DNA from 3 places in the Lentzea sp. NPDC059081 genome. Region 1 is predicted to be linked to each of the others. Evidence: riboswitches for the same ligand, from Rfam matches in the RefSeq annotation. Region 1 holds a riboswitch; each other region holds the start of a gene.
The links. Region 1 has a riboswitch for glycine ahead of gcvT (glycine cleavage system aminomethyltransferase GcvT). Riboswitches for the same ligand answer to the same signal wherever they lie in the genome.

Region 1 (2,254 bases):
GCAGCTCGTCGGTGACGTCAGCGAGGCCGAGCAGTGGTGGGACGCGGGCATCAGCCCGTTGGACCAGCGCGCGCTCGACTACCGCGCTGCCGGCCTGACTCCTGCCGACCTCGGGAGGCGCCTGGGACCGATGACGGTTCTCCAGCACCTTCGTCGTGGCTCCGCCGCGGCCTGGTGCGTCGCACGTCTGCAGAGGCAGCGCCGGGACGGCGTGGCGTAGAGGTAAGGGCTGTCGAGGAATCGGCAGCCCCGAGTTCATGTCCCTCACGGGCGGCCTCCTGGTCGGAGGCCTCACCCAAGTAGTGTGGAGGTCGTGCGCGGCCTCCTTACTCCCCAACGCTTGTTGATCGCGTTCGCCTGTCTGGCGGCGCTGGTCGTGTGTTGCGGGCTCGCGTACTGGCAGTGGCAGCGCTTCGAGTCCGCCAGCGGCACGTTCCAGAACCTCGGGTACGTGCTCCAGTGGCCGCTCTTCGGCCTCTTCCCCCTCTTCATGGTGTGGCGCTTCCGCCGCCTGGCGCGCCAGAACCGTGACGGGGCTCTCTCCGCACCGGAGCCGGTTGCACCCGGTCCCCGGCCGGTGACTACCGTTGACGCCGTCACACCCGCGCCTGTCGAGCACTTCGACGACGAAGAAGACGCGGAGCTCGCGGCCTACAACCGCATGCTCGCGGACCTCAACGCGCGGGACGGTCGTTGAGCGAAGGCGGGCAGATGAAGGGTGCGTTGACCCGGTTCCGGGTCATGGCTTACGTGGTCGGTGTCTTCCTGCTGCTCCTGGTCGTGGCGATGGTGCTCAAGTACGCCGCGGACATGGGCGGCGCGATGAAGGTCGTCGGCCCGATCCACGGCTTCCTCTACGCCATCTACCTGGTGATCTCGGTCGACCTGGCGCTCAAGCTGCGCTGGTCGATCAAGGGCACCCTGCTGGTGCTGCTCGCCGGCACCGTCCCGTTCCTGTCGTTCTGGGCGGAGCGCAAAGTGGTCGAGAAGACCGCGCAGGGCGTGCCGTTGTGACGTTTGGCCTGCTAGCGTCTGGGGCTGACAACTGAACACGGCCGTCGATGTCGCGCGGGAGAGTCCCACTGCACCCGATTTCTCGGGCAGGGGGCGCCGAAGGAGCAACTCCTCCCCGGAATCTCTCAGGTACAGGTACCGCACGACGAAGGCAACTCTGGAAAGCAGGCCCATCGGCCTCGCCCACGGTGCAAGCCGCGCTGCGCGCGGTGAAGCTCTCAGGCTCATGACAGAGGGGGAGGCTCGCTCAAGTGAGGAGTCTCCGATGGACCGTGTCATTCTTCTGTTGCCTCAGCCGGCCGTCCGGCTCTTCGGCGCACCCTGGAGGAGCGTTCTGATGTCCCGCCTCACGCCTCTGAACGCCGAGCACGAGCAGCTCGGCGCGATGTTCACCGACTTCGCGGGCTGGCGGATGCCGCTGCGCTACTCGAGCGAGCTCGCGGAACACCACGCGGTGCGCACGACCGCGGGCCTGTTCGACCTCACGCACATGGGTGAGATCGTCCTGACCGGGCCGCAGGCGGGCGAAGCCCTCGACTACGCGCTCGTCGGCCACATCTCCGCGCTGGCCGTCGGCAAGGCGCGCTACACGATGATCACGCAGGCCGACGGCGGCGTGATCGACGACCTGATCGTGTACCGGTTGGGCGACGAGGAGTTCATGGTCGTCGCGAACGCCTCGAACGCCGCCGTGGTCGCCGAGGCGCTGGTCGAGCGCGCCGCCGGGTTCGACGCGGTGGTCGAGGACAGGTCGACCGACTACGCGCTGATCGCGATCCAGGGCCCGAAGTCGGTCGAGATCCTGTCCGGCCTCACCGACACCGACCTCGCGACGGTCAAGTACTACGCCTCGTACCCGTCCTCGGTCGCGGGCGTCCCGGCGCTGCTGGCCCGCACCGGCTACACGGGCGAGGAGGGCTTCGAGCTCTTCGTCGCGCCGTCCGACGCCTCCGCCGTGTGGACCGCGCTGCTCGAGGCCGGTGCCGCGCACGAGCTGAAGCCGTGCGGGCTCGGCTGCCGCGACACGTTGCGCCTCGAAGCCGGGATGCCCTTGTACGGCAACGAGCTGACGACGTCGCTGACGCCGTACCACGCGGGCCTGGGCCGGGTCGTGAAGCTCGACAAGCCGGGCGACTTCGTGGGCCGCGACGCGCTGAGCAAGGTCTCGGAGTCCGATGTGGACTCGGTCCTGGTCGGTCTGAAGACTCCGGAGCGCCGCGCCCCGCGCCACGGCTACGCG
Region 2 (2,254 bases), on a different contig from region 1:
GTGGTGGCGCGGGAGTCCTCGAAGCAGCCGCCCTGGTCGATCGCGATGTCGACGAGCACCGAACCCGGCTTCATCTCGGCCACCAGGGCGTTCGAGACCAGCTTCGGGGCCGCGGCGCCCGGTACCAGCACGGCGCCGATGACCAGGTCGGCCTCGCGGACGGCCTGCTCGATGGCGAACGAGTTCGAGGCGAGCGTGCGCAGACGGCCGGAGAACTGGGCGTCGATCTGGCGCAGGCGGTCGACGTTGGTGTCGAGGATCTGCACGTCGGCGCCCATGCCGACGGCGATGGTGGCGGCGTTGACGCCCGCCACGCCGCCGCCGATCACGACCACGCGGGCCGGGGCGACACCGGGGACGCCGCCGGGCAGCACGCCGCGGCCGCCGGAGGGCTTCATCAGGCTGAACGCGCCGACCTGCGGGGCCAGGCGGCCCGCGACCTCGGACATCGGGGCGAGCAGCGGCAGCGCGCGGTTCGGCAGCTGCACGGTCTCGTAGGCGATGGCGGTGGTGCCGGACGCGAGCAGCGCCTCGGTCAGCGGCTTGTCGGCGGCGAGGTGGAGGTAGGTGAAGAGGGTCTGGCCGGCGCGGAGACGGGGGTACTCCTCGGCGATCGGCTCCTTGACCTTGAGGACCAGGTCGCCCTCCGCCCACACGTCGTCGGCGGTCGCGAGCACCTTGGCGCCCGCGGCGAGGTACTCCTCGTCTGTGATCGCGGAGCCCAGACCGGCGCCCTGCTCGACGAACACGTCGTGCCCGCGGCTCGTCAGCTCGTGCGCACCGGCAGGGGTGAGAGCGACGCGGTACTCGTGGTTCTTGATCTCGCGGGGAACTGCGATCCGCACGATGACTCCTCCGTTCGGTGGCCGACATCTCACAATGTGGGGCAGTGGGAAGGTCATGTCACTGTGCTGATCGCACTATCACGCACCCGTGTGGTTGTTCATCTAGGACAGGGCGACTCGGGCCGCTCTCGCGTGTGACTCGACCGGTTCGCGTTGACACCCGGCGGGGCCCGCACATAGCGTTCGGCCCCGAGAACTGAAGACCGGCCGTGGCGCGTCAGCGCCGGAACCCGAGTGGGAGAGACCTCGACGTCGGAGTCGGGGCGCCGAAGGGGCAAGCTCCCGCACACTCTCAGGCAGCAAGACCGCTCGGGGTAGGCAACTCTGCACGGCGGAGGGGGCGCAAGTGTGTCCTTGACCCGTCACCAGCCAGAGGAGTCGCCGTGCAGTTCCCCGAGAACCTGCTCTACACCACCGAGCACGAGTGGGTCGACTGGACGCCGGGCACCCAGGACCCGCTGACCTGCGGAATCACCGAGTACGCCGCGGACGCGCTCGGCGACATCGTCTTCGTGCAGCTGCCGGAGGTCGGCGCGAAGGTGATCACCAACGAGGTCTGCGGCGAGCTCGAGTCCACCAAGTCCGTCAGCGACCTGTTCTCGCCCGTCACCGGCGAGGTGATCGAGGTCAACGGCGCCGTCGTCGACGACCCGGCGATCGTCAACAGCGACCCCTACGGCGCCGGCTGGCTGTTCAAGGTTCGCGTCGAGTCGGCCGAGAACCTGCTCACGGCGGCGAAGTACGCCGAGCTCACCAAGTCCGACTGACATGGCCATCAGCGTCTTCGACCTGTTCTCCGTCGGCATCGGACCGTCCAGCTCGCACACGGTCGGTCCGATGCGCGCGGCGGCGATGTTCGTCGAGAAGCTCGGCGAGCGCCTGTCCGGAGTGGACCGGGTGCACGTCGAGCTCTTCGGTTCGCTCGGCGCCACCGGGCACGGCCACGGGAGCCCCAAGGCCGTCTTCCTCGGCCTGGAGGGCAACCTCCCCGAGGAGGTCGACCCCGCGGTCGCGGCCGGGCGCGTCGACGAGATCGTCGCGAGTGGACGGCTGCGGCTCGGCGGCACGCACGAGATCGCGTTCCGGCACGACCACGACCTCATCATGCACCGCCGCAAGTCGCTTCCTCTGCACCCCAACGGGATGAGCTTCGAGGCGTTCAGCGGGGGCACTTCGGTCGAGCACGCCGTCTACTACTCGATCGGCGGCGGGTTCGTCGTCGACGAGAACGCCTCGGGCACCGACCGGATCAAGCCGGACACCACGCCGTTGCCGCACCCGTTCCTCACCGGCGACGAGCTGCTCGCGCGCTGCCGCGAGACCGGGCTGTCGATCAGCGAGATCATGATGGCCAACGAGCTGTCGTGGCGCACCGAGGACGAGGTGCGGTCGGGGCTGCTGCACATCTG
Region 3 (2,254 bases), on a different contig from region 1:
GTGAAAGCGCTGGCCGCGGCCGTGCAACGGGCGTTCCGGCTGGAGTTCGGCTTCGTCGGCACCGAGAACCTGCTCATCGCGCTCGCCGACACCACCGGTCCCGGGCGCAAGCTCGGCGTGAGGTCGCTGCGGGCGCAGGCGATGGCGCGGGGGACCGAGCACTGGGCGAGCGGCGACGGCGGCGCCACCGAGGCCGGTCCGGACGTCACGACGCTGCTGCGCGCCGCCCACCACCAGGCACGTGTCGACACCCCGGTGCCCGCCAGCGTCGCGCTGGACGCCTGCCTGCGCGCGGCGATCGGCCAGGCCGGCGACGGCGTGCTGACCACGACCCACCTGTCGCTCGCGTTGCTGTCGCTGGAGTTCGGCCGGGTCGCGGACCTGATGGCCGTGCGACGCGTGGACGTCGAGGCCACCGCGGCGGCCGTGCGCGCGGCGTCGGAACCCGAGGAGGCTCCGGCGGTGTGGCTGCTGCGCAAGGCCGGTGCGCTGGAAGGGGAGTCCGGCGGCGGGTACGTGCGCTGGCTGACCAAGCTCGTCGTGCGCGGACAGGGGCTGGGCGGGCCCGAGCTCACCGCGGTGCGCGCCGAGGCCGAACGGCTCGCCGTCGCCGGCGACCGCACCGTCACCTCCCGCGACCTCGTGGCCGCGGTGCTGACGCTCGACCAGCAGCTGTCGGCGGCGGGCAGGAAGCTGCGGCCCGAGCTCGAGTCCGGTGCGGCGGCGGCGTTGCGCGCGGCGGGCGTGGACCGCGCGACCCTGCCCGCGGGCGGCCCGGTGGAGCGGGCGATCGAGGGCGCGAAGCTCGTCGCGGCCCGGCGCGGGGACGACGTCGTGGGCGCCCGGCACCTGCTCGTGGCCCTGCGCGACGACCAGGAGGACCCCGTCTCCGCGGCCTTGTCCGGTCTCGGTGCTGAGATGTAGGTCGCGTCCGGGGGGACTGGGTGGGCTGCCTGCGGGTATTCTTCTCGGGTAGTCGCTGAACTCAGGCGGGAGAGACCGGGTCGCAGAGCCCGGCGCCGAAGGAGCAAGTCCCTCCCCGGGAACCTCTCAGGCATCCAGGACCGCCCGAGCGAGACGCCTCTGGAAAGTGGAGCCCCGCGAGGGGGTCCCGCCGACGGTGAAAGCCCGCTCCCGCAGCGGGTGAACCTCTCAGGCGCCCTTCGGGGTACGGACAGAGCGGGGAGGGCACCAGGACACGTGTGCCCTCAGGCCCCCGGAGGCGTTAGATGACGCAGGACCGCATTCCGCTCGCCGCTCTCGAGCACGGCACCCCGTTCGCCGACCGCCACGTCGGCCCGCGCCCCGCCGAGCTCGCCCGGATCCTCGACGTCATCGGCGTCGGGTCGCTGGAGGAGCTGGCGCAGCACGCGGTTCCCCCGTCCATCCACGAGCGCGACCTCGTGCTGGACCTGCCCGCCCCGGCCACCGAGACCGAGGCGCTCGCCGAGCTGCGCGCGCTGGCGGCGCAGAACCGGCCGATGACCCAGATGATCGGCCTGGGCTACTACGACACCGTGACGCCGGGCGTGATCCTGCGCAACGTCCTCGAGTCGCCCGCCTGGTACACCGCCTACACGCCGTACCAGCCGGAGATCTCGCAGGGCCGCCTCGAGGCGCTGCTGAACTTCCAGACGATGGTCGGCGACCTCACCGCGCTGCCCGTCGCCAACGCGTCCATGCTGGACGAGTCGACCGCCGCCGCCGAGGCCATGACCCTGGTGCGCCGCGCGGGCAAGTCCAAGTCGGACAAGTTCGTCATCGACGCCGACACGCTGCCGCAGACGCTCGCCGTCATCGAGACGCGCGCCGAGCCGCTGGGCATCGAGATCGTCGTCGCCGACCTGTCGCAGGGCATCGAGGGCCTGGGCCTGGGCGGCGACTTCTTCGGCGTGCTGCTGTCCTACCCCGGCGCGTCCGGTGTGGTGCGCGACCAGAAGGCGTTGATCGAGGAGATCCACGCCGCCGGCGCGCAGGCCGTGGTCGTCGCCGACCTGCTGGCACTGACGCTGCTGCGCGCGCCGGGCGAGATCGGCGCCGACGTCGTCGTCGGCACCACCCAGCGCTTCGGCGTGCCGATCGGCTTCGGCGGCCCGCACGCCGGCTACATGGCCGTCCGCTCCGGCCTGGAGCGCCAGCTGCCCGGCCGCCTCGTGGGCGTCTCGGTCGACGCCGACGGCTCCCTGGCCTACCGCCTGGCCCTGCAGACGCGCGAGCAGCACATCCGCCGCGAGAAGGCCACGTCCAACATCTG

Region 2: it holds a riboswitch for glycine, as region 1 does, so the genes downstream of both, gcvH (glycine cleavage system protein GcvH) here and gcvT (glycine cleavage system aminomethyltransferase GcvT) in region 1, are expected to answer to the same signal.
Region 3: it holds a riboswitch for glycine, as region 1 does, so the genes downstream of both, gcvP (aminomethyl-transferring glycine dehydrogenase) here and gcvT (glycine cleavage system aminomethyltransferase GcvT) in region 1, are expected to answer to the same signal.

What each region holds. Positions count from the first base shown of each region.
Region 1 is NZ_JBHYGW010000058.1:2,000-4,253, reverse strand. Features, by position in the region: gene ACFWV3_RS45525 (helix-turn-helix transcriptional regulator) at 1-220, shown strand, start outside; gene ACFWV3_RS45520 (hypothetical protein) at 341-697, shown strand; gene ACFWV3_RS45515 (DUF3817 domain-containing protein) at 712-1,014, shown strand; glycine riboswitch at 1,060-1,165, shown strand; glycine riboswitch at 1,166-1,257, shown strand; gene gcvT (glycine cleavage system aminomethyltransferase GcvT) at 1,352-2,254, shown strand, end outside.
Region 2 is NZ_JBHYGW010000027.1:69,588-71,841, forward strand. Features, by position in the region: gene ald (alanine dehydrogenase) at 1-845, opposite strand, end outside; glycine riboswitch at 1,071-1,163, shown strand; gene gcvH (glycine cleavage system protein GcvH) at 1,229-1,612, shown strand; gene ACFWV3_RS37260 (L-serine ammonia-lyase) at 1,614-2,254, shown strand, end outside.
Region 3 is NZ_JBHYGW010000010.1:74,746-76,999, forward strand. Features, by position in the region: gene ACFWV3_RS22885 (Clp protease N-terminal domain-containing protein) at 1-924, shown strand, start outside; glycine riboswitch at 981-1,077, shown strand; gene gcvP (aminomethyl-transferring glycine dehydrogenase) at 1,230-2,254, shown strand, end outside.